2 regions of the Streptacidiphilus sp. PAMC 29251 genome follow, and region 1 is predicted to be linked to the other one. Evidence: predicted binding sites of a transcription regulator. Region 1 holds the regulator's gene; the other holds the start of a gene.
The links. Region 1 encodes HrcA, which represses chaperone genes, less so after heat shock. Its sites were predicted from a motif close to TTNGCACTCNGNNNNNCNGAGTGCNAA; they were not measured.
Positions count from the first base shown of each region.

Region 2: the regulator HrcA is predicted to act here: its motif matches at 10,264-10,290, upstream of groES (co-chaperone GroES).

Region 1 is NZ_CM135725.2:3,439,009-3,454,010, reverse strand. Features, by position in the region: gene ACXKR8_RS16185 (ABC transporter ATP-binding protein) at 1-800, opposite strand, end outside; gene ACXKR8_RS16180 (AMP-dependent synthetase/ligase) at 1,079-2,986, shown strand; gene lepB (signal peptidase I) at 3,025-3,888, opposite strand; gene hemW (radical SAM family heme chaperone HemW) at 3,973-5,202, shown strand; gene ACXKR8_RS16165 (DUF3097 domain-containing protein) at 5,209-6,033, opposite strand; gene pspAB (PspA-associated protein PspAB) at 6,030-6,614, opposite strand; gene htpX (zinc metalloprotease HtpX) at 6,672-7,592, opposite strand; gene hrcA (heat-inducible transcriptional repressor HrcA) at 7,790-8,821, shown strand; gene dnaJ (molecular chaperone DnaJ) at 8,875-10,023, shown strand; gene ACXKR8_RS16140 (16S rRNA (uracil(1498)-N(3))-methyltransferase) at 10,066-10,809, shown strand; gene ACXKR8_RS16135 (S41 family peptidase) at 10,924-14,205, shown strand; gene ACXKR8_RS16130 (HIT domain-containing protein) at 14,301-14,675, shown strand; gene ACXKR8_RS16125 (ribonuclease Z) at 14,683-15,002, shown strand, end outside.
Region 2 is NZ_CM135725.2:4,263,573-4,278,574, reverse strand. Features, by position in the region: gene ACXKR8_RS20020 (NAD(P)H-hydrate dehydratase) at 1-842, shown strand, start outside; gene ACXKR8_RS20015 (L,D-transpeptidase) at 939-1,571, shown strand; gene alr (alanine racemase) at 1,633-2,787, shown strand; gene ACXKR8_RS20005 (alpha/beta fold hydrolase) at 2,784-4,250, shown strand; gene tsaE (tRNA (adenosine(37)-N6)-threonylcarbamoyltransferase complex ATPase subunit type 1 TsaE) at 4,315-4,815, shown strand; gene ACXKR8_RS19995 (hypothetical protein) at 4,936-5,115, shown strand; gene ACXKR8_RS19990 (hypothetical protein) at 5,117-5,692, opposite strand; gene tsaB (tRNA (adenosine(37)-N6)-threonylcarbamoyltransferase complex dimerization subunit type 1 TsaB) at 5,771-6,445, shown strand; gene rimI (ribosomal protein S18-alanine N-acetyltransferase) at 6,442-6,990, shown strand; gene tsaD (tRNA (adenosine(37)-N6)-threonylcarbamoyltransferase complex transferase subunit TsaD) at 6,983-8,056, shown strand; gene ACXKR8_RS19970 (polysaccharide deacetylase family protein) at 8,154-9,035, shown strand; gene ACXKR8_RS19965 (class I SAM-dependent methyltransferase) at 9,059-10,237, opposite strand; gene groES (co-chaperone GroES) at 10,442-10,750, shown strand; gene groL (chaperonin GroEL) at 10,885-12,510, shown strand; gene ACXKR8_RS19950 (MOSC domain-containing protein) at 12,606-13,262, opposite strand; partial or broken gene ACXKR8_RS19945 (transposase family protein) at 13,360-13,887, shown strand; gene ACXKR8_RS19940 (hypothetical protein) at 13,922-15,002, opposite strand, start outside.

The DNA of each region.
Region 1 (15,002 bases):
CCGCTGTTGATCCGGTACGAGCCGAACCACAGCACGGCCACGCTGGAGACGTTGACCACCATCATGACCAGCGGGAACATCAGCGCCAGCAGCTTGCCGACGCGGATCGCGTTGTCGGTGAGCGCGTCGTTGGCGACCGCGAAGCGCTCGCGCTCATGAGTGTCCTTGACGAAGGCCCGGATCACCCGGATACCGGTGATCTGCTCGCGCAGGATCCGGTTGATGCTGTCGATGCGCACCTGCATGGACCGGAACAGCGGGCGCAGCCGGCTGATGATCAGTCCGATCACCACGGCGAGGAGCGGGACGATGGCCACCAGCAGCAGCGAGAGCGGCACGTCCTGGTTCAGTGCCATGATGATGCCGCCGACGCACATGATGGGCGCGGAGACCATCAGCGTGAAGGTCATCAGCACCAGCATCTGGACCTGCTGGACGTCGTTGGTGCTGCGGGTGATCAGCGAGGGGGCGCCGAAGTGGCCGACCTCGCGGGAGGAGAAGGACTGCACCCGGTCGAACACCGAGGCGCGCATGTCCCGGCCGAGGGCCATCGCGGTCCTGGCGCCGAAGAACACCGCGCCGACGGCGCACACGACCTGGACCAGGGTCACCCCCAGCATGATCCCGCCGGTCTGCAGGATGTAGGTGGTGTCGCCCTTGATCACGCCGTCGTCGATGATGTCGGCGTTGAGGGTCGGCAGATACAGGGTGGCGATGGTCTGGATCAGCTGCAGCAGCACCAGGAGCGTGATGGGCCTGGTGTAGGGGCCCAGGTGGGCCCGCAGGAGTCGGATCAGCACACGGTTCTCTCAGGAGTTCGAAGGGCGGGTCGGCGGGCGGGAGAATCTGCTCAGCATATCTGCGTACACCGTACTCGGTTTTGCGCGAACCGGGGAGGGCATCGCTTCAGGACGGTCATCGTAGGCAACTTACCTGCCGACCGGCAAGGTATTTTGGCCCGGGGCGGAAACACCCCTCTTACGCTCGCCGCCCGAACGTCCTAATCTGATCGTTGCCAGCTAGTTACTCGTGAGTTAACAAACGTCTCGGCCCCTGAATCCGGGCCCCGGAGGTAGCCGTGAATTCCGCAGCACCGCTGATCGACAGCCGTCCCGCCTCGGTGGCGCAGCTGTTCCTCTCCCGGGTCGCGGAGACGCCCGACCGCGAGGCGTACCGCTACCCGGTCCCGGTGGACGAGCACGCCGCGGACGGCGCGCCCGGCGCCGAGCAGTGGCGCTCGCTCACCTGGGGGCAGGCCGCAGAACGGGTGTACGCCATCGCCGGCGGCCTGATGGCCCTGGGCATCCAGCCCGAGGAGCGGGTGGCGATCTCCTGCTCCACCAGGATCGAGTGGATCCTGGCCGACCTGGGCATCATGTGTACCGGCGCGGCGGTCACCGCCGTCTACCCCAGCACCAACGCCGACGAGACCTCCTTCATCCTGGACGACTCCGGCAGCCGGGCGATCATCGCCGAGGACGGCAAGCAGCTCGCCAAGATCCTCGGCGAGTGCGGCCACCTGCCCGAGCTCAGGCACGTCATCACCATCGACGGCAGCAAGCCGGCCGAGGGCGCCGAGCCGCCCGAGGGGGTCGAGGTGATGTCGCTGGCCGAGCTGGAGGAGCGCGGCGCCGCGTACCTCAAGGAGCACCCGGACGCGGTCACCACCGCCGTCGCCGCCATCGACCGCGAGCAGCTGGCCACCCTGATCTACACCTCCGGCACCACGGGCCGGCCCAAGGGCGTCCGGCTGGTCCACGACTGCTGGGCCTACCAGGCCGCCGCCCAGTCCAGCACCGGGCTGCTCAGCGCCGACGACGTGCAGTACCTGTGGCTGCCGCTGTCGCACGTCTTCGGCAAGACGCTGACCTCGGGTCAGATCCAGCTGGGCTCGATCACCGCGGTCGACGGCCGGGTGGACCGGATCATCCACAACCTCCCGGTGGTGAAGCCGACCTACATGGCCTCCGCGCCGCGGGTGTTCGAGAAGGTCTACAACGGCATCGCCGGCAAGGCCAGGGCCGAGGGCGGGGCCAAGTACAAGATCTTCCTCTGGGCCGCCAAGGTGGCCCGCGACTACGCCCGCACCGGTCAGGAGTCCCAGATCGCGACCGGGGTCAGGACCGTCCCGTTCGGGCTGCGCGCCCAGCACGCGATCGCCGACAAGCTGGTCTACACCAAGATCCGCGCGGCCTTCGGCGGCCGGATGCGCGCCTGCGTCTCCGGCAGCGCCGCGCTGGCCCCGGAGATCGGCTTCTTCTTCTCCGGCGCGGGCGTGCACATCCTGGAGGGCTACGGGCTGACCGAGACCAGCGCCGGATCCACGGTCAACCCCGGCGAGGGCTACCGGATCGGCACCGTCGGCACCCCCCTGCCCGGCACCGAGGTCAGGATCGCCGAGGACGGCGAGGTGCTGCTGCGCGGCCCGGCCGTGATGCGCGGCTACCACAACCAGCCGGAGAAGACCGCCGAGGTGCTGGAGAGCGACGGCTGGTTCCACACCGGCGACATCGGCGAGATCGACAAGGACGGCTTCGTCAAGATCACCGACCGCAAGAAGGACATGTTCAAGACCTCGGGCGGCAAGTACGTCGCGCCCAGCGAGGTCGAGGGCCGGTTCAAGGCGGTCTGCCCCTTCGTCAGCAACATCCTGGTGATCGGCAACGGCCGCAACTACTGCTCCGCGCTGATCACCCTGGACGAGCCCACCATCATGCAGTGGGCCGGCGCCCACGGCCTGGCCGGGAAGTCCTACGCGGAGGTCTGCTCCTCGGCCGAGGTGCACACGCTGGTGGACGGCTTCGTCCAGCGGCTCAACGGCGACCTGCAGCGCTGGCAGACCGTCAAGAAGTTCACCGTGCTGCCCCGCGACCTGGACATCGAGCACGGCGAGCTGACCCCCAGCCTCAAGGTCAAGCGCCCGGTCGTGGAGCGCGAGAACGCCGCCGCGATCGAGGCCATGTACGCGGGCGCCAACGAGGCCTGAACCGCTTCCTGCTCCGCGGGTCTCTCCCTACACAGGTCTCACCGCCGGGCGGCGGTCGCTGCCCGGCGGTGCCGCCGCCTGCGCCACCACACCGTCAGCGGCACCGCCGCCAGCAGCGCCACCAGGCCGCCGAAGGCGAAGGGGGCCGGGCTGCCGGCCGGCTGGGAGAGACCGGCCTGGTCAAACGTGGAGGGGATCGGCAGGGTGGCCCAGTGGCTGACCGGCCAGGCCACCACAAAGGCCCGGCCGACCACGTCGCCGACCGGGACGTAGCCGCCGCCGTTGTTGTGCAGCCGCTGGTAGCGGGAGTCCTCGGAGTCGTTGCGGTGGTCGCCCATCACCCAGAGGTAGCCCTTGGGCACCGTCACCGTGCCGACCGAGTAGTCGTCGCAGGGGGTGGCCCCCGGGAAGACGTACGGCTCCTGCAGCTTCACCCCGTCCACCGAGACCGGCGCGCCCGCGTTGCAGACCACGGTGTCGCCGCCGACCGCGATCACCCGCTTGATCAGGTCCTTCTCGGTCGCCGAGGGCAGCAGCCCGATGTCGCTCAGCGCCGACTGGATGTTCCGCACGGTGGCGCTGCTGCTCCGCGGCGGCAGGTCGGCGTTGGACAGCCAGTTGCCCGGGTCGTGGAAGACCACCACGTCGCCGCGCTGCGGCTGGGCCCCGAACCAGGGGCTGAACTTGTCGACCAGCACCCGGTCGTTCTTCATCAGGGTGTTGTTCATCGAGTCCGAGGGGATCGAGAAGGCCTGCACGAAGAAGGTCTTCACCACCAGCGCCAGCACCAGCGCGAACAGCACCAGCAGCGGCAGCTCCTTCCACAGCGGCCGCCGCGGCTTCTCCGTCCGCCCGGTGCCGGCGTCCCCCGCCGCGACCTCGCTTGCAGTCTGCTGACCCATCCCCGCGCCCCCTCCGACACCGATCAAACCCATCAACCCAACGTTCGGGAGTTCCCTGCCCGCGCAATGCCGGACAATGGGCCCATGCCCTCCGCACTTCCCGACGGTGAAGCCGTCCCCACCGACGGGGCCCTGCCCGCGTCCGCGCTCAGCGAGCTGGGGCAGCGGCCCTTCGGCTTCTACGTCCATGTGCCGTACTGCGCCACCCGCTGCGGCTACTGCGACTTCAACACCTACACCGCCACCGAGCTGCGCTCGTCCGGCGCGGTGGCCTCCCAGGACACCTACGCCGACAACCTGGTCGCCGAGATCCGGCACGCCCGCCGGGTGCTGGGGGAGGCCGAGCTGCCGGTGCAGACCGTCTTCCTCGGCGGCGGCACGCCCACCCTGCTGCCGGCCCGGGACCTGGTCCGGATGCTGGCCGCGATCCGGGAGGAGTTCGGGCTCGCGGACGGGGCCGAGGTGACCACCGAGGCCAACCCGGAGTCGGTCGACCCGGCCTACCTGGCGGAGCTGCGCGAGGGCGGCTTCAACCGGCTCAGCTTCGGCATGCAGAGCGCCCGCCCGCACGTGCTGCAGCTGCTGGACCGCCGGCACACCCCGGGACGGCCCGAGGCCTGCGTCGCGGAGGCCCGCGCGGCCGGCTTCGAGCACATCAACCTGGATCTGATCTACGGCACCCCGGGGGAGAGCGACGAGGACTGGCGCGCCTCGCTGGAGGCGGCCCTCGGCGCCGAGCCCGACCATGTCTCCGCGTATGCGCTGATCGTCGAGGAGGGCACCAAGCTCGCCGCCAGGATCCGCCGCGGCGAGATCCCGATGACCGACGACGACGTCCACGCCGACCGCTACCTGATCGCCGAGGAGCTGCTCAGCGCGGCCGGGCTGCACTGGTACGAGGTGTCCAACTGGGCCACCGGACCGGCCGCCCGCTGCCGCCACAACGAGCTGTACTGGACCGGCGCGGACTGGTGGGGCGCGGGCCCCGGCGCGCACAGCCATGTCGGGGGCGTGCGGTGGTGGAACGTCAAGCACCCGGCGGCGTACGCGCAGGCGCTCGCCGAGGGCCGCACCCCGGCGCACGGGCGCGAGCGCCTGGCGGACGAGGACCGCCGGGTGGAGCGGATCCTGCTGGAACTGCGCCTCGCCGACGGCTGCCCGCTGGAGCTGCTGCACGAGGCCGGCCGCAAGGCCGCCGACCAGGCCCTGGCGGACGGTCTGCTCGACCCGGCGCCCTATGCCGAGGGCCGGGCCGTGCTGACCCTGCGCGGACGGCTGCTGGCCGACGCGGTGGTCCGGGACCTGGTCGACTGATTTCCGTCAGCTGGTGACGAAGTCGATCAGTTCCTCGACCCGGCCCAGCAGCGAGGGGTCCAGGTCCTTGAAGGAGTCCACCGAGGCCAGGATCCGCTTCCAGGCCGCCGGGGTGTTCACCGGCCAGCCCAGCCGGCGGCAGACCCCCTCCTTCCACTCCTCGCCGCGCGGGACCTCCGGCCAGGCCGCGATGCCCACCGAGGAGGGCTTCACCGCGGCCCAGATGTCGATGAAGGGGTGCCCCACCACCAGCACGTCCGCCCCGCTGACCTGGGCGGCGATCCTGGACTCCTTGGAGTTCGGGACCAGGTGGTCCACCAGCACCCCCAGCCGCCGCCCCGGCTCGGGGCGGAACTCGGCGACGATCGCGGGCAGGTCGTCCACCCCCTCCAGGTACTCGACCACCACGCCCTCGATCCGCAGGTCGTCGCCCCAGACCCGTTCGACCAGCTCGGCGTCGTGCCGGCCCTCGACGTAGATCCGGCTGGGCAGCGCCACCCGGGCCCGCACCCCCCGCACCGCGACCGAGCCGGAGGCGGTGCGGGCCGGGGCGACCGGGACCGGCGGGGCGACCGAGCCGGGGCGGACCAGGGTCACCGGACGCCCCTCCAGCAGGAAGCCGCTCGGGGTGAGCGGGAAGACCCGGTGCTTGCGGTGCCGGTCCTCCAGGGTGACGGTGAAGCCCTCGGCGGTCTTCTCGCAGCGCACCACCGCGCCGCAGAAGCCGGTGACGACCTCCTCCACCACCAGATCCCGCTCGGCCGGCACCTCGGGGGCCGGGACCGAGCGCTTCCACGGGGGCGTCAGGTCGGGGCCGTAGCTACGGGTCACAGGCCGGGCGCTCCCCAGACCGGGAACCAGCGGGTCAGGTCCTGCTCGACCCGCAGGTCGTTCCCGAGCATCGCCTTGATCTGCAGCTCCAGCGAGTTGTCCCGCTTCTCGCCGCCGCCCGCGGCCGGGGCGAAGGGGTAGAAGGTGCCGCGCTTGTAGAGGTAGACCAGCGCCAGCGAGCGGTGCCTGCTGTCGGTGAAGTTGACCAGGGAGCAGAGCAGCTGCGGCCCGAAGCCGGTGCTCTCCAGCGCCGAGTTCACCGCGTGCACGTCGTTGACCAGGGAGACGATGTCGTCCGGGCTCTGCCGGGCGGTCAGCCAGGTGTAGCCGTAGGAGTCCTGGGTGGACTCGATCGGCACGCCCCCGCGCCCGGTGTCGGCGTCCAGCAGCGCCTGGACCTCCTGCTGGACCTGGGCGAAGGCGCCGCCCTCGACGGCGGAGAAGCAGACCGAGCCGACCCCGGTCGGCCGGAAGTCGGCGGCCGCCTCCAGCGTGATCGCCGCCGAGGGCAGGCCGAACAGCTGGTCGAGGTCCGGTTTCACCGGCTTGGTACGGCCCAGCAGCGTGTCCAGGAAGCCCACGGGTTCACTCCTCGGGAGGTGACGGAAAACACGGGAGGTGATGGATACAGCGAAGGACTACGGACGGCCCAGCTCGGCGGAGATCCGGCCCAGCTGCTCCAGCCGCTGCTGCAGCGAGGGGTGGGTGGAGAAGGCCTGGCTGGCCGCCTTGCGGGCGGAGACCGCCGGGGCGAAGTAGAACGCGTTGAAGGGCTGCGCGCGGCGCAGGTCCTCGGTGGGGATGGCCGCCATCTCCCCGCTGACCTTGGTGAGCGCGGAGGCCAGCGCCGAGGGGCGCCCGGTCAGCAGCGCGGCGGCGCGGTCGGCGGAGAGCTCGCGGTAGCGGGAGAGCAGCCGGGTCAGCAGGAAGCTGATGCTGTAGGCCACGGCGCTGACCCCGATCACGATCAGCAGCACCATGCCGGTGTTGTCGCCGTCCCGGTTGTCCCGGCTGCTGAAGCCGCCGAACAGCCCGGCCTGCAGGCCGACCCTGGTCAGGATGCCGGTCAGCACGCCGAGGAAGCCGGCGATGGTCATCACCATCACGTCCTTGTGGGCCACGTGCGACATCTCGTGGGCGAGCACGCCCTCCAGCTCCTCCGGCTCCAGCCGGCGGAGCAGCCCGGTGGTGACGCAGACCACGGCGTTCTTCTCGTTGCGGCCGGTGGCGAAGGCATTGGGGATGTCGCTCTGGGCGACGGCGACCTTGGGCTTCTTCATGTCGGCCAGGGCGCAGAGCCGGTCGACCGTGCCGTGCAGCTCCGGGTAGTCCTGGGCGCTGACCTCGCGGGCGCCCATGCTGAAGGAGGCGATCCGGTCGCTGAACCAGAACTGGGCGATGAACAGGCCGCCGGCGATGATCACGATGATCAGCCAGGCTCCCTTGAGGAAGACCAGCAGGGCGCCGACGAAGACGACATACAGCAGCCCGATGAGGAACATCGTCAGCAGCATCCGGCTGGTCAGTCCGCGGTCGGGTGCAAAGCGTGTTCTGGGCATGTAGCCACTCCTCAAGATGGACCTGTGCTGCAATTCTGCCCTGTAGGGCCTACCAACAGGTACGTATGGGAGGGCGCGGGCGTTCCGGTGGCCTACCCTCGCGCCTTACACTGGCCGAACAGGCGTTGGCACTCGTTCGGCCAGAGTGCCAGTCTCCACAGGACAGCCGGTGTCCGAGGACAGGAGGTGCGTGGCCCGTGCATGAGGAGCGCAAGCTCGACGACCGCAAGCTGGCGGTTCTGCGTGCCATCGTCCAGGACTACGTCGGGACCGAGGAGCCGGTCGGCTCCAAGGCCCTGGTGGAACGCCACAACCTCGGCGTGTCGCCGGCCACGGTGCGCAACGACATGGCGACACTCGAGGACGAGGGCTACATCCACCAGCCGCACACCAGCGCCGGACGGGTGCCCACCGACAAGGGCTACCGGCTGTTCGTCGACCGGCTGACCGAGGTGAAGCCGCTGTCCGCGCCCGAGCGCCGGGCCATCGGCAGCTTCCTGGACCACGCGGTGGACCTGGACGACGTGGTGGCCCGTACGGTGCGGCTGCTGGCGCAGCTGACCCGGCAGGTCGCCGTGGTGCAGTACCCCTCGCTGTCCCGATCGACGGTGCGCCATGTGGAACTGGTGGCGCTGACGCCGACCCGGGTGATGCTGGTGCTGATCACCGACACCGGCCGGGTGGAGCAGCGGCTGATCGACTGCCCCGGCGCGGTCGGTGAGACGGTCCTCGCCGATCTGCGCAGCCGGCTGAACACCAGGGCCGCGGGCCAGCGCTTCGCCGAGGTGCCGACCCTGCTGCAGGATCTGCCCGAGGCGTTCGAACGCGAGGAGCGGGGCGCGGTCACGGCCGTGCTCACCGCGCTGTTCGAGGCGCTGGCCGAGCAGACCGAGGAGCGGATCGTCATCGGCGGCTCCGCCAACCTCACCCGCTTCCCGCACGACTTCCCGCTCACCATCGCCCCCGTGCTGGAGGCGTTGGAGGAGCAGGTGGTCCTGCTGAAGCTGCTCGGGGAGACCGCCGACGCGGGCATGATGGTCCGTATCGGTCACGAGAACGCCTACGAAGGGCTCAATTCCACGTCGGTCGTGTCGGTGGGCTACGGTTCGGGCGACGAGACCGTCGCCAAACTGGGTGTGCTCGGGCCGACGAGGATGGACTACCCGGGAACCATGGGTGCCGTCCGGGCGGTTGCACGGTACGTCGGTCAGATCCTGGCTGCGTCATAGCCTTACAGCGGTGTCGGGAACGTCGGCGCGAATAGAACAAGCGGAGCATTTTGGTGGCCACGGACTACTACGCGGTACTCGGCGTCCGGCGTGACGCCGGTCAGGACGAGATCAAGAAGGCGTTCCGCCGACTGGCGCGCGAACTCCATCCTGACGTCAATCCCGACCCGAAGACCCAGGAGCGGTTCAAGGAGATCAACGCCGCCTACGAGGTCCTCTCGGACCCCAACAAGCGGCAGGTCTACGACCTGGGCGGGGATCCCCTGTCGGCGAACGGCGGCGGCGCGGGCCCCGGCGGCTTCGGCGCGGGCGCGGGCTTCGGCTTCAGCGACATCATGGACGCCTTCTTCGGCGCGGCCGGCGGCGCGCAGCGCGGACCGCGGTCGCGGACCAGGCGCGGCCAGGACGCGATGATCCGGATCGACCTCGACCTCGAAGAGGCCGCGTTCGGCACCACCAAGGACATCCAGGTCGACACCGCCGTGGTCTGCACCACCTGCAACGGCGAGGGCGCGGCCCCCGGCACCTCCGCCCAGACCTGTGACATGTGTCGCGGTCGCGGCGAGGTGTCGCAGGTCACCCGGTCCTTCCTGGGCCAGGTTATGACCTCCCGCCCCTGCCCGCAGTGCCAGGGCTTCGGCACCGTCGTGCCCACCCCCTGCCCCGAGTGCGCCGGCGACGGCCGGGTCCGCGCCCGCCGCACGCTGACCGTGAAGATCCCGGCCGGTGTCGACAACGGCACCAGGATCCAGCTGGCCGGCGAGGGCGAGGTCGGCCCCGGCGGCGGCCCGGCCGGCGACCTCTACGTCGAGATCGCCGAGAACGCGCACAAGATCTTCCAGCGCCGCGGCGACGACCTGCACTGCACCGTGACGCTGCCGATGACGGCGGCGGCGCTGGGCACCAAGGTCCCGCTGGAGACCCTGGACGGCCAGGTGGAGATCGACGTCCGCCCCGGCACCCAGTCCGGGCAGTCCATCCCGCTGCACGGGCGCGGCATCACCCACCTGCGCGGCGGCGGCCGCGGCGACCTGATAGTGCACGTCGAGGTGCAGACCCCCGGCAAGCTCGACCCGGAGCAGGAGGACCTGCTGCGGCGGCTCGCCGCGCTGCGCGGCGAGGAGCGCCCCAAGGGCACCTTCGAGCCGGGCCAGCAGGGCCTCTTCTCCCGGCTGAAGGACGCCTTCAACGGCCGCGCCTGAGCCGCACGGCTCCCAGGAACAGCAAGGACAGGAACGTACGTCGTGACAGCCCCCGTGTTCGTGGTGGAGACCTCGCAGCTGGGCCCGGTGGGCTCGGTGGTCCGGCTGGACGGCGCGGAGGGCCGGCACGCGGTCGCGGTGCGGCGGCTGGCCGTCGGCGAGCAGCTGGTGCTGACCGACGGCGCGGGCCAGGGGGTGTCCGGCTCGGTCGCCGCCGTGCTCGGCAAGGAGGCGCTGGAGGTTCAGGTCTCCGGGCTGCTGGCCGAACCCGAGCCCGCGCTGCGGGTGGTGGTGGTGCAGGCGCTGCCCAAGGGCGACCGGGGCGAGCTCGCGGTCGAGCTGATGACCGAGGTCGGCGTGGACGAGGTGGTCCCCTGGGCGGCCTCGCGCTGCATCACCCAGTGGAAGGGCGACCGGGGCCTCAAGGCCCTGGGGAAGTGGCGGGCCACCGCCCGTGAGGCCGGCAAGCAGTCCCGCCGGCTGCGCTTCCCGGTGGTCCGGGACCCGATGAGCACCCGGCAGGTGGCCGAGCTGCTCGCCGGCGCCGCGCTGGGCGCGGTGCTGCACGAGGAGGGCTCGCTGCCGCTGGCCTCGGCCGGGCTGCCGGCCCGGGGCGAGCTGGTGCTGGTGGTCGGCCCCGAGGGCGGGGTCTCCCCGGACGAGCTGGCGCGCTTCGCCGAGGCGGGCGCCGCCCCGTACCGGCTCGGGTCCACGGTGCTGCGGACCTCCACGGCGGGGGTCGCCGCCGGAGCCCTGCTGCTCGGGCGCACCGGACGCTGGGGCTGATCGTCCGAGCGGCTGCGGCTGATCGTCCGAGCCGCCTGCGCTGATCGTCCGGGTCGGTCCGCTGCGAGCTGAATCTTCTGTCGCACGGAGAGTGGTGGCGGCTAGGGTGGCCGCGTGACTGAAGCCGACAGCTATCTCCGGTTCCCCCATATCCATGCTGACCTGGTCACCTTTGTGGCCGAGGACGACGTCTGGCTGGCCCCCCTCGCGGGTGGCCGGGCCTGGCGGGTGAGCGCCGACCAGGTGCCGGTGACCCGCCCCCGGATCTCGCCCGACGGAACCCTGCTCGCCTGGACCTCGACCCGCGACGGTGCGCCCGAGGTGCATGTCGCCCCGGTCGACGGCGGTCCGGCCCGGCGGCTGACGTTCTGGGGCAGCGCGCAGACGGCGGTGCTGGGCTGGACGGCCGAGGGCGAGATCCTCGCCCGCAGCTCGGTCGGCCGGATGTCCCGGGCGCACCCGTGGGCCTTCGCGGTGCCGCTGGACGGCGGCCCGGCCCGGCAGCTCCCGTACGGACGGATCGGCGGGGTGGCCCAGGAGCCGGCCGGCGGCGCGGGGCGGGTGCTGCTCTCCTCGGCCGGGATGGGCCGCGAGCCGGCCCACTGGAAGCGCTATCGGGGCGGTACGGCGGGCAAGCTGTGGATCGGGGTCGAGGGTGACTTCGCCCGGCTGCACGCCGAGGTCGACGGCAACATCGAATCGCCGATGTGGGTCGGAGACCGAGTTGCGTTCCTGAGTGACCACGACGGGATCGGGCAGCTCTGGTCCAGCCTGCCGGACGGCTCCGACCTGCGTCGGCACAGCGACCATGAGTTCTACGCCCGCAACGCCGCCACCGACGGCGCCCGGGTGGTCTACCACAGCGGCGGCGACCTCTTCCTGGTCGACGACCTGGCCGGGGCCGAGCCGCGCCGCCTGGAGATCAGGCTGGGCGGCCCCCGGGTCGACCGCCAGCCGTTCCCGGTCGCGGCGGGCCGGCACCTCGGCCGGGTCGCCCCGGACGCGGAGGCCCGCTCCAGCGTGGTCGAGGTCCGCGGCACCATCCACCGGGTCACCCACCGGGACGGCCCCGCGCGCACCCTCTCGGCCGTGCCGGGGGTGCGCAACCGGCTGCCGCAGGCGCTTCCTGACGGTGCGTCGGCCTGGGTCTCCGACGCCGGGGGCGAGGACGGCCTGGAGCTCTCCGACGGCCGCCGGATCGCGCACGGACAGCTCGGCCGGGTCGAGGAGCTGGCTGCCTCCCCGGACGGGAAGCAGCTGGCCGTCGCCAACCGGGACGGCCTGGTGCTGCTGGTCCAGGTCGCCGACGGCACGGTCCGCCAGATCGACCGCGGCACCAGCTCGCACGCCACCGACCTCGCCTTCTCCCCGGACTCGCAGTGGCTGGTCTGGTCGCACGCGCTGGGCGTCGAGGAGGTGCCGCGCCAGCTGCGGATGGCCAAACTGGCGGACGGCACGGTCACCGAGCTGACGCCGCCGCGCTTCACCGACTACGCGCCGGCCTTCACCACCGACGGCAAGCACCTCGCCTTCCTGTCGATGCGCGACTTCGACCCGGTCTACGACGCCCATGTCTTCGACCTGTCCTTCCCGGTCGCCTGCCGCCCCTATCTGCTGACCCTGGCCGCGGACACGCTCTCCCCGTTCGGCCCGCAGCCGCAGGGCCGCGCCCTGGGCAAGGGCGGCGACGAGGCGGAGGGCAAGGACGGCAAGGACGCCGCCGCGGCGACCGGCGCCGAGGGCGACGAGGCCGGCACCGACAGCGGGGCCGCTGACGGGGCCGAGGAGGCCCCCGCGGTGACCCGGCTGGACCTGGAGGGCCTGGCCGACCGGATCGTGCCCTTCCCGGTGCCCAGCGGCAGCTACAGCCGGCTGCGCGCGGTCAAGGGCGGGGTGGTCTGGCTGGAGCACCCGCTCGCCGGTGAGCTGGGCACCAGCAAGGCCACTCCCGAGGACGAGGCCGAGCGCAGCAGTCTGCAGCGCTTCGACTTCGCCACCCGCCGGGCCGAGACCCTGGTCGACGAGCTGGACGGGTTCGAGATCTCCGGCGACGGCTCCCGGCTGGCCGTGGTGGACCACGGCGAGCTGCGGATCGTCCCCGCCGACCGCAGGGTCGGCAAGGACGAGCGGGACGACGCCGTCACCGTGGACCTCTCCCGGATCCGGGTCACCATCGACCCCGCCGCCGAGTGGCGGCAGATGTTCGACGAGACCGCCCGGCTGATGCGGGACAACTTCTGGCGGATCGACATGGGCGGCCTGGACTGGCCGGCCGTGCAGGCCCGCTACCGCCCGCTGGTGGAGCGGGTCGGCAGCCACAGCGACCTGGTGGACCTGCTCTGGGAGCTCCAGGGCGAGCCCGGCACCTCGCACGCCTATGTGACCCCGCGCGGGCACGGCGTCGCCGGAAACCGCCGCCAGGGCATGCTGGGCGCGGACCTGGCCAGGGACCCGGCCGGGGTCTGGCGCGTGACCAGGGTGCTGCCCGGCGAGTCCTCGGACCCGGCGGCCCGCTCCCCGCTGGGCGCCCCCGGCGTCAGCGTCCGGGCCGGGGAGTCGATCCTGGAGGTGGACGGCCGCCCGGTCGACACCGTGTCAGGTCCCGGACCGCTGCTGGTCGGCACGGCCGGCAAGCCGGTCGAGCTGACCATCGGCTCGGCCACTCCGACCAATGCCGAGGGGGACGCCGCCGAGGCCGGCAGCACCCGCTCCGTGGTCGTGGTTCCGCTCGCCGACGAGGAGGCGCTGCGCTACCACGCCTGGGTCGCCGACCGCCGCGCCTACGTGCACGAGCGGTCCGCCGGGGCGCTCGGCTACCTGCACGTTCCGGACATGGTGGCCAACGGCTGGGCCCAGGTGCACCGCGACCTGCGCACCGAGATGGCCAGGGACGGCCTGGTGGTGGACGTCAGGGAGAACCGCGGCGGCCACACCTCGCAGCTGATCATCGAGAAGCTGAACCGCCGGGTCATCGGCTGGGGCGTGGTCCGCGACCTCACCCCGCACACCTACCCGGAGATCGCCCCGCGCGGCCCGCTGGTCTCGGTCGCGGACGAGTTCTCCGGCTCGGACGGCGACATCGTCAACGCCGCCTTCCAGGCGCTGAAGCTCGGCCCCGTGGTCGGCGTCAGGACCTGGGGCGGGGTGGTCGGCATCGACGGCCGCTACGGCCTGGTCGACGGCACCAGGGTCACCCAGCCCCGCTACTCGACCTGGATGGAGGGCTACGGCTGGAACCTGGAGAACCACGGCGTCGACCCCGACGTCGAGGTCGTCTGCACCCCGCAGGACTGGGCCGCCGGGCGGGACCCGCAGCTGGACGAGGCGATCCGGATCGCCCTGGCCGCCCTCGCGGAGACCCCGGCGGTCACCCCGCCGAGCATCCCGGCGCTGTAGGAGTGCCCGGCTGCCGCTCCGGCCGCGGGTACGATGCGGCTGGAGCGGCCGAGGCAGCCGGGCCATCGGGGCTGGAACCAGAAGGAGCTGACGACGTGGCGGGAGAGCCGCAGGCGGACTGCCTGTTCTGCAGGATCGTGGCGGGGGAGATCCCGGCGACCGTGGTCAGGGAGACCCCGACCACCCTCGCCTTCCGCGACATCGCCCCGCAGGCGCCGACCCATGTGCTGGTCGTCCCCAAGGCGCACCACCCCAACGCGGTCGCCCTCGCCGACGCCGACCCGGCCCTGGCCGGTGCGCTGCTGGCCGAGGCCGGACGTGTGGCCGAGGACGAGAAGGTGGCCGAGTCGGTCGGCGGGGCCGGCTACCGGCTGATCTTCAACACCGGGGCCGGGGCCGGCCAGACCGTGTTCCACGCGCACGTCCATGTCCTCGGCGGCGGGGACGGCCTCCGCGAGAAGCTGGTCTGACCCGGTCGTGCCACGCGAACTGGTGGTGCTCGGGACGGCGAGCCAGGTGCCGACCCGGAACCGCAACCACAACGGCTACCTGCTGCTCTGGGACGGCGAGGGCCTGCTGTTCGACCCCGGCGAGGGCACCCAGCGGCAGCTGCTGCGGGCCGGGGTGAGTGCCTCCACGATCACCAGGATCTGCGTCACCCACTTCCACGGCGACCACTGCCTGGGGCTGCCCGGCATCATCCAGCGGCTCAACCTGGACCGGGCGCCGCACCCGGTGAGCGCCTACTACCCGGCCTCCGGCCAGCACTTCTTCGACCGGCTGCGGCACGCCAGCGC
Region 2 (15,002 bases), 820 kb from region 1:
CCGCGGTGCAGGCGCTGCAGCACGCCGATGTGGCGGTGCTGCTGCCGCGTCCCTCCGGCGAGAGCGACAAGTACCGGCGCGGGGTGGTCGGCATCGCGGCCGGCTCGGCCCGCTACCCCGGCGCCGCGGTGCTGGCGGTCTCCTCGGCACTGCACGGCGGCGCGGGCGCGGTCCGCTACGTCGGCTCAGCGGCCGAAGAGGTGGTCCGGGCGCATCCGGAAGTGCTGGTGTCCGAGCGGGGCCTGAAGCAGGCCGGACGGGTCCAGGCCTGGGTGGTCGGCCCCGGCCTGTCCGAGGGCGAGGACGCGCGGCGGACCCTGGACGAGGCCCTGGACGCCGGCGTCCCGCTGCTGGTGGATGCCGACGGGCTGCGGCTGCTGGCCCGGCGCGGGCCGGCGCCCCGGGCCGACCTGCTGCTGACCCCGCACGCGGGCGAGGCGGTGGCGCTGCTGGCCGGGGCGGGCGTGCAGGCCACCCGGGAGCAGGTCGAGGCGGCCCGGCTGCGGTACGCCCGGCAGCTGGCCGAGCTGTACGGCTGCACCGTGCTGCTCAAGGGCTCGACCACGCTGGTGGCCGGACCCGACCCGGCCGCGGCGGTGCGGGTGAACCGGACCGGGACGCCCTGGCTGGCCACCGCGGGCAGCGGCGACGTGCTGTCCGGGCTGGCCGGATCGCTGCTGGCGGCAGGCCTCGCCCCGCTGGACGCGGGCTCGGTGGCGGCCTATCTGCACGGGCTCGCCGGACGGACCGCGAGCGGGGCCGCCGCCGGCGCTCCGATCACCGCGTCGGAGGTCGCGGCGGCGCTTCCGGCGGCGTGGCGCGATGTGGCCGGGGCCCGCTGAACCGTACTGTCCGTTCGGTTGAGCGACAGCTGAGAATCTGCTGGGACGTGTGCAACCGCGGGGCTTGACCACGGCCTCTCATAGGTAAGAGTGCTGATGGAACGGACAGAGGGTGAGGGCCAGTTGAAACTGACCAAGCGGACCGGGGCGCTGCTTGCCGGGGCCGGGATCGTCGCGACGGCGTGTGTCGGGGCGACCGACGCGCAGGCCGCCGCGCCGCAGAAGTTCGTGATGCAGCGGGCTGTGGTGCAGCAGGCCGTGTCACAGCAGGCCGCCGCGCCGAAGGCCGTGGCGGCGACGGCCGCGGTGGCGAAGGCCGCGGTGGCGAAGGCCGCCGGGCCCAACGCCGCCGGGCTCTGCCCGACCAACCTGGGCCGGATCGCCTGCGTCGACCTGACCCACCAGCGGATGTGGATCCAGGTCGGCAAGAAGGTGGTCTTCGGCCCGGTGCAGGTCCGCACCGGCCGCCGCGGCTACGCCACCAGGACCGGCCTCTGGCACATCTACAGCCGTCAGATCAACCACTGGTCCACGCTCTACAACGTGGCCATGCCCTACAGCGAGTTCTTCTCCGGCGGCGAGGCGCTGCACGGCCTCAATGAGCCGATGTCCACCCCGCCGGGCTCGCACGGCTGCGTCAACATGAACACCTGGGACGCCAAGAAGGCCTGGAGCATCCTCAAGCTGCACGACCCGGTCAAGATCTTCGGGCGCAAGCCCGGCACCTGATCGGCCGCGCTCGCCGGGCAGCCCCCTCGGTCTGGGAGAATCACCGGCAATGGAAACTGCGATGCGTGCCGAAGCCGTGATCGACCTGGCCGCGCTGCGAGGGAACATCCGTGCCCTCCGCGCCCGTACCGGGTCGGCCGCGGTCATGTCCGTGGTCAAGGCCGACGCCTACGGCCACGGCATGGTGCCCTGCGCCCTGGCGGCCCTCGACGCCGGGGCGACCTGGCTCGGCACCGCCACGCCCGAGGAGGCGCTGGGGCTGCGCGCGGCCGGGATCACCCCGGCCCTGGCCCGGGTGCTCTGCTGGCTGTGGACGCCCGCCGGGCCCTGGGAGCAGGCCGTCACCGCCGAGCTGGACATCTCGGTCAGCGGCGAGTGGGCGCTGCGGCACGTCCTGGACGCGGTCCGGGCCACAGGGCGTCCGGCCAGGATCCACCTCAAGGCGGACACCGGCCTGGGCCGCAACGGCGCCCAGCCGCACGACTGGCCCGCGCTGGTGGCCGCCGCCCGCGCGGCCGAGGCCGAGGGGCTGCTCACCGTGGCCGGGGTGTGGTCCCACTTCGCCTGCGCCGACGAGCCGGGCCACCCCGCCAACGCCGCCCAGCTCGCGGCCTTCCACGAGGCCCTGGCCGTCGCCGACGCGGCCGGCCTGCGGCCCGAGGTGCGGCACCTCGCCAACTCCCCGGCCACCCTGCTGATGCCGGAGACCCACTTCGACCTGGTCCGGGCCGGGCTGGCCCAGTACGGGCTCTCCCCGGTGCCCGAGGTCGGCGGGCCCGAGGACTTCGGGCTGCGCCCGGTGATGACCCTTCAGGCCCGGCTGGCCCAGGTGAAGCGGGTGCCGGCCGGACACGGCGTCAGCTACGGCCACAGCTACACCACCCAGGGCGAGACCACGCTGGCGCTGGTCCCGATCGGTTACGCCGACGGCGTCCCCCGGCACGCCAGCGGCACCGGGCCGCTGTGGATCGGCGGCAAGTGGCACACCATCGCCGGACGGGTCGCCATGGACCAGTTCGTGGTGGACCTGGGCGGCGACCTGGCCGAGGTCGGCGACCTGGCCGTGCTGTTCGGCCCGGGCGACCGCGGTGAGCCCACCGCCGAGGACTGGGCCCGCGCGACCGGGACGATCTCCTACGAGATTGTCACCAGGATCGGGGCAAGAGTCCCTCGCCGGTACACGGGGGCCGGGACGGACGTCAGGGGGAGCGGATGAGCGGCGAGGAGAGCATCTCCGCCGTCGCCGGAGCGGCAGCGGCCGAGGCCGGCCGACAGGTGGCGGCGGCAGCGGGGTCCGTGGTGGGCGACGTGGCGGCCGGGCGCTGGCGCCGGGCCGGCCTGGTCGGGTTGACCGTCGGCGTGGTCGCCGCGGGCGCCGCGGCCGGGGTCGCCGTGGAGCGGCTCGCCCTCGGCCGGGACATGCGCCGCCGGGCCGGCATCGAGGTGGACGCGGCCACCCCCTTCGGCTCGCTGCGCGGCCGCCCGCAGACCGTCGCCGCACCCGACGGCACCGAGCTGTACGTGGAGCTGGACGGCGGCGGCTGGCCCGGCCCGGGCGCCGAGGCACCCATGGTGACCAGCAACGACGCCGCCAACGGCAGTGCTACGGCTGCGAACGGCGCCGGTGCTGCCAACGGGACGGGCGGGCGCAAGGGCTGGCTCGGCCGGTTCCGGCCCGCGGGCGGGGTCCAGGCGACCGGCGGCGGCCCGCTCGGCGGCGTCCTGTCGGGCGTCGGCAGCTGGCTCGGGATGGCCCCCACCCCGCCGCTGACCGTGGTCTTCTGCCACGGCTACTGCCTCAACCAGGACTCCTGGCACTTCCAGCGGGCGGCCTTCCGGGAGGGCCTGCGGCTGGTCTTCTGGGACCAGCGCAGCCACGGCCGCTCCGAGCGCAGCCGCAGCCACCTGGCCGGGCAGCCCGCCGCGATCGACCAGCTCGGCGGCGACCTCAAGGCCGTGATCGACGCGGTCGCCCCGACCGGGCCGCTGGTCCTGATCGGCCACTCCATGGGCGGCATGACCGTGATGGCCCTCGCCGAGCAGCACCCCGAGCTGTTCGCCGACCGGGTGGCCGCCGTCGCCCTGATCAGCACCACCTCCGGCGGCTGGTCCGGGGTCACCCTCGGCCTGCCCGGCTACGGGGCCAAGGTGCTGCACCGGCTCGCCCCCGGCGTGCTCAAGGCCCTGGGCCGGCAGCGCGACCTGGTGGAACGCAGCCGCCGCCTCGGCAGCGACCTGACCTCGGTGCTCTACCGCAAGTTCTCCTTCGGCACCGAGGACGTGGACCCGGCGGTCGAGCGCTTCGCCCAGCGGATGCTGGAGGCCACCCCGATCGACGTGGTCGCCGAGTTCTTCCCCGCCTTCGACCTGCACGAGAAGAAGGCCGCGCTGGCCGCCTTCCGCGGCATACCCACCCTGGTCCTGGCCGGCACCCGCGACCTGCTCACCCCGGCCGCCCACAGCGAGGCCATCGCCGCCGAGCTGCCGGACGCCGAGCTGGTGATCGTCCAGGACGCCGGCCACCTGGTCCTGCTGGAGCGGCCCGACCTGGTCAACACCCAGCTGGCGCTGCTGCTGGAACAGGCCGCGCGGCGCACCGGCGCGCCGCTGCCGCAGGCCGTCCGCGATCTGGCACTGGGCCTGCCGGAGGCCGGCGTCGCACCGCCGGCTCTGATCTGACGCTCTGAATCTGAAGCTCTGAGAAGCAAGCAGCACCGGAACCAGGAAAGGCAGCCGCAGGACCATGGGCAACACCACCACCGCCACCGTTCCCGACCCCGCAGCCATGCAGGACCTCGGCCGCAGCCTGGCCGGGCTGCTGCGCCCGGGCGACCTGGTGCTGCTCTCCGGCGAGCTGGGCGCGGGCAAGACCACCCTCACCCGGGGCCTCGGTGAGGGCCTCGGCGTCCGCGGCGCGGTCACCTCGCCGACCTTTGTCATCGCCCGGGTGCACCCCTCGCTGACCGGCGGCCCGGCCCTGGTCCACGTCGACGCCTACCGCCTCGGCGGCGGCCTCGACCAGATGGAGGACCTGGACCTGGACGTGGCGCTGTCCGACTCGGTGGTGGTGGTGGAGTGGGGCGAGGGCAAGGTCGAGGAGCTGGCCGACTCCCGGCTGGAGGTACGCATCGCCCGCGCCCTCGGCGGGGACGACCTGTCGATCGAGGACGGCCCGGACGAGCGGCTGGTCACCCTCACCGGCCTGGGCGACCGCTGGTCAGCCGTCGACTGGTCCCGCCTCTGAGGAGGACGGGGAGGGAGGGGCCGCCGAGAGAGTTGGTCGGCACCGGTTGTTATTCCGACGCGCTGTCGGGAAGATGTTCCTCACAGGAACGCGCTGCGCGGCGGAGCCACGGGAGGCGACATGTCCGACACGACCACCCACCCAGGGGAACGGTCCGTCAGCGTGGCCGCGCTGCTCGCCGCCACCCGCTCGGCCACCGCGCTGAGCACCCCGCCGAGCGGGCCCGAGACCGCCGAGCCGCAGCGGGAGGCCGCGGAGCAGCCGTCATCCGGGCATCAGCGCCGGGCCGCAGCGGCCTGACTCAGGCGACGACGACGACCTTCGTCCCGTTCGGGGCGAAGTCGAACAGGGCCTGGCCGTCGCCCAGGGTCTCCCTGATGCCGCCGGTCTTCTTGTTGGGGTCCGGCGTCGGGGTGGTGCCGTCCACGGCCGAGCTGAAGCCGATCACCGTCGAACCGTGCTGCGCGAAGAGCACGCCGTTCTTGACGTTGACCCCGTCCGAGCCCTGGTACGGGGTGGCCGTGGTCCGGTAGACGCTGTAGTTGCCCACCAGCGGGTCGACCGTGCTCGGCTGCACCGTGAAGGTGCGGTCGACGGCCGGCTTGGCGGGGTCGACCAGCCAGACCCGGTTCGCCCCCAGCGAGTAGACGATCCGCTTGCCGGTGCCCGAGTGCGCCGGGACCGCGACCGGCTTGGGCGAGGCGCTGGGACGGCCGGACGGGCCCGCCGTGGCGGTCGGCGACGCTCCCGGCTTGCCGCCGCCGGCCACCGGGGTCTCGTGCGCGGAGCTCTTCGCCTGCAGCGCCAGCAGCGTGACAAGCGCGAGCGCCAACCCCGTCAACCCGGTGACGACGGTGCCGGAACCGATCCTTGCCACGACTCTCCCCATGTGCCGGAAACTCTTACAAAAGCCCAGCTTCTCATCCTCACCCCGGTATCCGTCTAACCTGGTGGGGTGCTTCTGCTTGCGTTCGACACCGCGACCCCCGCCGTCACCGCCGCCGTCCACGACACCGGGAGCGGAGCGACCCTCGCCGCCGCCGACCAGGTCGACGGCCGCCGCCACGGTGAGCTGCTGCTTCCCACCATCGACCGGGTGCTGCGCGCCGCCGGGGTGGGCAAGGAGCAGCTGGGCGCGATCGTCGTCGGAACGGGTCCCGGCCCCTACACCGGGCTGCGGGTGGGTCTGGTCACCGCCGCCGCGCTCGGCCATGCGCTCGGCATCCCGGTGCACGGGGCCTGCACCCTGGACGGGATCGCCCACGCGGCTCGTGCGGCCGGGCTGACGGGCGCCTTCACCGCCGCCACCGACGCGCGCCGCAAGGAGGTCTACTGGGCCTCCTACGACGCCGAGGGCGCCAGGGTGGAGGGACCGGCCGTGGACCGCCCGGCCGACCTCGCCGAGCGCCTCGGGGCCGTCCCCGCGGTGGGCGCGGGCGCGGAGCTGTACCCGGAGGTGTTCGGCCGCCTCGTCCCCGGCATGCCCGCGCACCAGTCGGCCGCCGCGCTGGCGGCGTACGCCGCCGGCGAGCTGGCGGCGGGCCGCCCGCTGCCGGCGCCCACGCCGCTGTACCTGCGCCGCCCGGACGCCGAGGTGCCCAAGAACTACAAGACGGTCCTGCCGGCATGACCGCGACGACCCCGCAGACGACCACGCTGCGGGAGATGCGCTGGTGGGACATCGCCCCGGTGCTCCAGCTCGAACGCGAGCTGTTCCCCGAGGACGCCTGGTCCACCGGCATGTTCTGGTCCGAGCTCGCCGACACCCGGCACCCCCGGGCCACCCGCTGGTACACCGTCGCCGAGGACGCCGCGGGCACCATCGTCGGCTACGCGGGCCTGATGGCGGTGGCCGGCAGCGGGGACGTGCAGACCATCGCGGTGGCGCAGCCGCACTGGGGCACCGGCCTCGGCGCCCGGCTGCTGACCGTGCTGATCGAGCAGGCCGCCGCGGCCGGCTGCGAGGAGCTGCTGCTGGAGGTGCGGGTGGACAACCCGCGCGCCCAGCGGCTCTACGAGCGCTTCGGCTTCGCGTCGATCGGCATCCGCCGCAACTACTACCAGCCCTCCGGGGTCGACGCCCTGGTCATGCGGCTGGACGACCTCACCCTCCCCACCCCCTCGCCGACCCCCTCGGCGAAGAACGACGTAGGAGCACTGAGCCACGATGGCTGACGAACCGCTGGTCCTCGGCATCGAGACCTCCTGCGACGAGACCGGCGTCGGGATCGTCCGGGGCACCACCCTGCTCGCCGACGCCGTCGCCACCAGCGTGGAGGAGCACAGCCGGTTCGGCGGGGTGGTGCCCGAGATCGCCAGCCGGGCGCACCTGGAGGCGATGGTCCCGACCGTGCAGCGGGCCCTGGACGAGGCCGGGATCAAGGCCAGCGACCTGGACGGCATCGCCGTCACCGCGGGCCCGGGTCTGGCCGGGGCGCTGCTGGTCGGCGTCTCCGCCGCCAAGGCCTACGCCTACGCCCTCGGCAAGCCGCTCTACGGGGTGAACCACCTGGCCTCGCACATCTGCGTGGACCAGCTGGAGCACGGCCGGCTGCCCGAGCCGACGATGGCGCTGCTGGTCTCCGGCGGGCACTCCTCGCTGCTGCTCACCTCCGACATCACCAGCGACGTCCGCTCGCTCGGCGCGACCATCGACGACGCGGCGGGGGAGGCCTTCGACAAGGTGGCCCGGGTACTCGGCCTGGGCTTCCCCGGCGGCCCGGTGATCGACCGCTACGCCGCCGAGGGCGACCCCGAGGCGATCACGTTCCCGCGCGGGCTCAGCGGGCCGCGCGACGCGGCCTACGACTTCTCCTTCTCCGGCCTGAAGACGGCGGTGGCCCGCTGGATCGAGGCCAAGCGGCGCGCGGGCGAGGAGGTCCCGGTCCGGGACGTGGCCGCGTCCTTCCAGGAGGCCGTCACCGACATTCTTACCCGGAAGGCGGTCCGCGCCTGCAAGGACCACGGGGTGGACCATCTGATGATCGGCGGCGGGGTCGCCGCCAACTCGCGGCTGCGGGCCATGGCGCTGGAGCGCTGCGAGCGGGCCGGGATCGAGCTGCGGGTGCCCCGGATGAAGCTGTGCACGGACAACGGGGCCATGGTGGCGGCCCTGGGCTCGGAGATGGTCTGGCGCAACCGCACCCCGTCCTCGTTCGACCTCTCAGCCGACTCGTCACTGCCTGTCACCGAGACTCACGTCCCCGCCACCCACGACGAGCTGCACCGGCTCTCTGAATAATCCTTACCTGACTACCGACTGGGAACTGCCTGGGAGCCGATAGCGTCCTGCTGTGCAGACAACGGGGCTGGTCGGACGCAGGGAGCACAGCACGGTGATGCGGAACAGCAGGGCCCTCGCACTGGCGGCGGGGGCTCTCTCCCTGACGGCACTGGCCACCGGCTGCAGCGGTGGCGGTGGTGACTCCGCGTCGACACCTGCGCCGTCGGTGAGCCCGCTGTCGAGCGCCGGGACGGTCGCCCCCTCGGCCGGCGCGCCCTCCTCCGACTCGGCCGCGGTCTCCGCCGCGCTGTGGAAGAAGTGGGGCCTCAAACCGCTGCTGCCGACCCCGGCCCCGCCCGCCGACCGCCCGGTCAAGCTGACGAAGACCGGGAAGGTGCCGGTCCTCGACAGCATCCCGACCACGCAGAAGGTCGTCTTCATCACCCTGGACGACGGCGCGGAGAAGGACCCCAGGTTCGTCCAGATGATGCGGGACCTGAAGATCCCTTTCACGATGTTCCTGATGAACGACACCATCAAGAACGACTACGGCTACTTCAAGCCGTTGCAGGCCCTGGGCAACAGCATCCAGAACCACACCCTGCACCACCCGGCGATGAACACCATCTCCGAGGCCCGGCAGAAGGAGGAGGTCTGCGGCGACCAGAAGATCCTCACCACCCAGTACGGCACCGCGCCGTTCCTGTTCCGCCCCCCGTACGGCGCCGGCGCCCACACCGACAGCCTCAACACCGCGGTCCAGGCCTGCGGTCCGCGGGCCATCGTCTACTGGAAGGAGACCATGCAGATCACCGGTTTCCAGTACCAGACGGCGGTGCACAAGCTGCACGACGGCGACATCATCCTGGCCCACTTCCGCGGCCCGTCCGAGCTCAAGGGCGAGAGCATGACCAAGATGTTCGCCAACATGGTCAAGCGGATCGAGGAGCAGGGCTTCACCGTCGCCCGCCTGGACGACTACATCCAGCGGCCGTAGCTCGGCCGTGGTCCAGCTGCCGCTCAGTCAGCGGGCTGCCCCAGCAGCATCATCGGGGCGCCGGCGACCCGGGTCAGGAAGACCGTGCAGGAGTGCGGGCCCTGCGGCTTGAGCCTGCGGCGGAGGTCCTCCGGCTCCACCGCCGAGCCCCGCTTCTTGATGACGACGGTGCCGACACCGCGTTCGCGGAGCAGCGCCTTGAGCTTCTTCAGCCCGAACGGAAGCACATCGCTGATGGCGTACGCCGTCGCGAACGGGGTCGCTCGCAGGGTGTCGGCGGTCAGGTAGGCGATGGTCGGGTCGATCAGCGTCGCGTCCAGTTCCCGGGCCACCTCGGCGACCAGATGGGCCCGGATCACCGCGCCGTCCGGCTCGTAGAGGTAGCTGAGGACCGGCCCCGGCTCGGGGTCGGGGAGCCGGCCGCCGGCGAGGGTCGCGCCGGAGGGGAGCAGGGTGGCGCGATGGGGCTGCTCCACGGCCGGGTCGGTGCCGAACCAGAGCACCGCCTCCTTGACGTCCCCGCCGTCGGAGACCCACTCGGCCTCCGCGCCCTCGGGAACGGCGGTGTGCGGGATGCCCGGGGCCACCTTGAGCGCCGCGAACGGCGCCTGCCGGGCGGCGGCGACCGCCCAGCTCAGCGGCGGCGAATACGACTCAGGATCGAAGATCCTGCCGCGGCCCCCGCGCCGGGCCGGGTCCACGAAGACCGCGTCGTACCCGTCCAGGGCCACCTCGGCGACGTCGCCGCAGCGCTGCTCGATCAGTCCGTCCAGGCCCAGCGCCGCCGCGTTGGCCTCGGCGACGGCGCAGGTCAGCGGATCCCGGTCGACGGCGAGGACCTGGATGCCGGCCCGGGCCAGCGCGACCGCGTCGCCGCCCACGCCCGAGCAGAGGTCGGCCAGCCGGGCCACGCCCAGGCTCTTGAACCGCTGCGCGCGCCACTCGGCGACACTCTTTCGGGTGGCTTGTTCCACCCCGTCCGGGGTGAAGTACATCCGCCCCGCGTCGGCCGCGCCGAACTTGGCCACCGCCCGCTGCCGCAGCCGGGCCTGGCCGATCGCGGCCGACACCAGTTCCGCCGGGTGCGAACGCCGCAGCCTGGTCGCCACCGCCAGCTCCTGCCCCGGGGCGTGGTCGCGCAGCTGTGCCAGCAGGGTCTGGCCCTCGTCGGTGAGCAGGGCCAGGAACGATTCGGTCTCCACCCGGACATCATCCCGTAAGCGCGTCGTTGGCACTCTGGTTGACTGAGTGCTAACGGCGGCCTAGTGTCGTCGTTGGCACTCTCCTTGTGAGAGCGCTAACCCCGCGAAGGGGCGATTCCGGCACCGCGACGACGGTTTCGCACCACACTCTTCGCGACCCAAGACATGAATCACCCCGTGATCTCCGAAGGGGGAGGTCGGAACGTGACGACCACCAGCTCCAAGGTTGCCATCAAGCCGCTCGAGGACCGCATTGTGGTCCAGCCGCTCGAAGCCGAGAAGACCACGGCTTCTGGCCTGGTCATTCCGGACACGGCGAAGGAGAAGCCCCAGGAGGGCGTTGTCCTGGCCGTTGGCCCGGGTCGCTTCGAGGACGGCCAGCGCCTGCCGCTCGACGTCGCCGTCGGCGACATCGTGCTGTACAGCAAGTACGGCGGCACCGAGGTCAAGTACAACGGCGAGGAGTACCTCGTCCTCTCGGCCCGCGACGTTCTCGCGATCGTCGAGAAGTAGTAGTCGAGAAGTACCACCTGGCTGTTTTGCAGCCACGACGCTGACCGCAGAGTCGTGACCCCGCCCGGGCCCCCAGTCTTCACTGAGTGAGACCGGGTGCCCGGGCTCGGTTGTTTGAGAGGGAAACCCTAAGCATGGCGAAGATCCTGAAGTTCGACGAGGACGCCCGCCGCTCGCTCGAGCGTGGCGTCAACAAGCTGGCCGACACCGTGAAGGTGACGCTCGGCCCCAAGGGCCGCAACGTCGTCATCGACAAGAAGTTCGGCGCTCCCACCATCACCAACGACGGTGTCACCATCGCCCGTGAGGTGGAGCTCGACGACCCGTACGAGAACCTTGGCGCGCAGCTGGTCAAGGAGGTCGCCACCAAGACCAACGACATCGCGGGTGACGGCACCACCACCGCCACCGTGCTGGCCCAGGCCCTGGTCAACGAGGGTCTGCGCAACGTCGCCGCCGGCGCCGGTCCGTCCGGGCTGAAGAAGGGCATCGACGCCGCCGTCAAGGCCGTGTCGGACCACCTGCTCTCGATCGCCCGTGAGATCGACGGCAAGGAGGACATCGCTGCCGTCGCCGGTCTGTCCGCCCAGGACCAGCAGGTCGGCGACCTGATCGCCGAGGCGATGGACAAGGTCGGCAAGGACGGTGTCATCACCGTCGAGGAGTCCAACACCTTCGGCCTCGAGCTCGAGTTCACCGAGGGCATGCAGTTCGACAAGGGCTACCTGTCGCCCTACATGGTCACCGACCAGGAGCGGATGGAGGCGGTCCTGGAGGACCCCTACATCCTGATCCACCAGGGCAAGATCTCCTCGATCCAGGACCTGCTCCCGCTGCTGGAGAAGATCCTCCAGGGCGGCGCCAGCAAGCCCCTGCTGATCATCGCCGAGGACGTCGACGGCGAGGCGCTGTCGACCCTGGTCGTCAACAAGATCCGCGGCACCTTCAACGCCGTCGCGGTGAAGGCCCCCGGCTTCGGCGACCGCCGCAAGGCCATGCTCGGCGACCTGGCCACCCTCACCGGTGCCACGGTCATCGCCGAGGAGGTCGGCCTCAAGCTCGACCAGGCCGGTCTGGAGCTGCTGGGCACCGCCCGCCGGGTCACCGTCTCCAAGGACAACACCACCGTCGTCGACGGCGCCGGTGACTCCTCCGAGGTGGCCGGCCGGGTCGCGCAGATCAAGGCCGAGATCGAGAACACCGACTCGGACTGGGACCGCGAGAAGCTGCAGGAGCGCCTGGCCAAGCTGGCCGGCGGGGTCTGCGTGATCAAGGTCGGCGCTGCCACCGAGGTCGAGCTCAAGGAGAAGAAGCACCGTCTCGAGGACGCCATCTCGGCGACCCGCGCGGCGGTCGAGGAGGGCATCGTCGCCGGCGGCGGCGCCTCCCTCGTGCACGCCCAGAAGGTGCTCGACGGCAGCCTCGGCCTGGTCGGCGACGAGGCGACCGGTGTCGCCGTCGTCCGCCGCGCGCTGGTCGAGCCGCTGCGCTGGATCGCCCAGAACGCGGGCCTCGAGGGCTACGTCATCACCAGCAAGGTGTCGGAGCTCGAAGAGGGCCAGGGCTACAACGCCGCGACCGGCGAGTACGGCGACCTGCTCAAGGCCGGCGTCATCGACCCGGTCAAGGTCACCCGCTCGGCGCTGCAGAACGCCGCGTCGATCGCTTCGCTGTTGCTCACGACCGAGACCCTGGTCGTCGAGAAGCCGGCCGAGGAAGAGGCTGCGGCCGGCCACGGTGGCCACGGGCACAGCCACTAGTCGCTGACGCCTGGTAGGGGCGCGAGGAGCTGTGCTGCTTGGTGCACGTGAGTGCATGGTTGGCAGCGCAGTTCCTCGCGCCCCTTGGCGTTTGCCTACTGAACCCTTTTGAGGGCGCGGGCGCGCTGGTGGGCGCCGAGGGTCTCGATCGGGACCAGCAGCGGCAGCAGGTCGGGCTCCAGGGTCAGCGCGCGGAAGACGATGCCGCTGGTCACGCCGTGGTCCGGACGGGAGAGCACGGTGATCGCATCGCCCGCGCTGATCTCGCCCGGGGTGATCACCCGCAGATGGGCGCCGGGGAGCGCGCGCTGGGTGAAGTGCTTGATCCAGCGGGCCTGGTCCAGCCAGCCGGCGAAGGTCCGGCAGGGGATCCTGGTCGCGCAGACCTCCAGCACCAGCTGCCCGCCGACCTGCCAGCGCTCGCCGATCAGCGCGTCGGTGGTGTCGATCCCGAGCGTGGTCAGGTTCTCGCCGAAGACGCCGTTGGGCAGCGCGCGGCCGAGCTCCCGCTCCCAGACGTCCAGCTCCTCGCGGCTGTAGGCGTACACCGCCTGGTCGTCGCCGCCGTGGTTCCGCTGGTCGCAGACCTCGTCGCCGACCAGCGCGCTGCCGCTGCCGCCGCTGCCGCGCGGCCCCGGGGCGGTGACCCTGACCGGGCCAGGAACCGGGCGCTTGTCGATCGCGGTGGCGCCGACATCGCTGTGGCCGGTGGCGCGGCTCCGGCCGACGTTCAGTGACAGCAGATTCCCCATGCCGTTCAGCGTAGAGCGCGGCGGTCCCGCGCACACATAAGTAGGCTCTGGCCCGTAATCGGTGGTGACGATTAGTGACAGCGTGCCAAGATTGGGCATGATTGACGTCAACTCGCTTGTGGCAATGGTCTTTTCCGGGTTGTCTGCGCTGGTCGTGGAGGATGTGGCGGACGAAGTCGAGGTGATCCGGGTCGTGGCGCGGACGCGGGGCGGTCCGGTGCCGTGTCCGGCCTGCGGGACGTTGACCTCGAAGGTGCACGGCTTCCACGGCCGGACCCTGATGGACGTGCCGGTGGACGGGCGGCGGGTTGTCGTCTCGGTGCGGCTGCGGCGTCTGGTCTGTCCGGTTCTGGGATGCCCGCGGCAGACATTCCGCGAGCAGGTGCCCGGCCTCGTGGAGCGCTACCAGCGCCGCACCCACCGCCTTGACAGACAACTCGGCTCTGTGGTCAAGGAGTTAGCGGGCCGGGCGGGTTCCCGCCTCTCCCGCTCCCTGGCCTTCGCCGTCTCCCGTTCGACGGCCCTGCGCAAGCTCATGCGCCTGCCGATCGCTCCACTGCGCGTGCCGCGGGTGATCGGCATCGACGACTTCGCACTCAAACGCCGCCACCGCTACGCGACGATCACTCCGCCGTGGGTTCCGGCGAACTGAGGGGTTCTCAGCGGGAACCCGAGGGTCTGTTGGTGTGCTGGTCGTTGGTGGACCCGTGGGTTCGGGAGGAAGCTGAGGAGTCGGTTTCCGCGGAGGACTCCAGGATCTGGCGGGCTGCGGTGGCATAGCGGATCGCGGTCATCTCGGCGATGCCGAAGACCTCGGCGAGGTGGAGCGGGTCGGGGCCGTGGGTCAGGGCTTCTTCGAGTTGGCGGTCGATGCGGAGTCGTTCAAGGGTGGCGACCTGGTGGCGGAGGGGGTTGGTGAGCCAGAGCCGGCCGACCGGCTCGGTCCCCAGGGCGGTTCGCCGGTTGATCAGCAGGTGGGGGTTGGCGGTGTTCGGCCATCGCTGTCGGCGGCAGTCGAGCCAGTCGGTGATTGCTTGGCGCGTGGGATCGTCCAGGGGGCGGGCGCGTCCGGCGAGGACGAGTGTGCGCTGGCCGAGGTCGATGTCCTCGAGGCGGAGTTCGGCGATGGTCTTGGACCGGGCGGCGTGGATGGCGGCCAGCAGGATCACGACCCTGGCGGTGGGGGTGGTCGCGGCGGCTACCGCCTGATGGATCTGGCCGGCCTCGAGGGGGAGGATCACTGCGTAACTGCGGCGTCCACGGCGGATCCGGACGGTGGGATCGCGGAAGATGGTCCCGGTCGCTTTGCAGTGCCGGAACAGCGACCGCAGCGAACTGAGTGTGTGGTGGAGTTCGCTGCCCTGGCGCGCTTCGGCGACGGCTCGCAGCTCTTCGCGGGTGACTTCCCGCAGGTGGTCGTGGTCATTCGACCATGCCAGGAGCACGGGTGCGACGCTGCTGAGGTAGTGCCAGACGGTGCTCTGGCCCCGCGGTCTGCTGCGCGGTCCGCCGTCGAGAAGGGTGCGTGCCCAGTCCTCGGCATCGTGGCGGATCCCGGGGGCGACGCCCTGGAGTTTGCGGTCCAGCCATCGGGCGACGGTGGGCTTGTCGTCCTGGAACAGGCCGAGCCGGTTCAGGACTTCGATGGTGCGTCCGGTATTCAGTCCGCGTTCCCGCAGGGCCGGGAGCAACTCGCAGTAGCGCACGGTGTCTCCGGCGGTGAAGCCCGACAGGGCGATG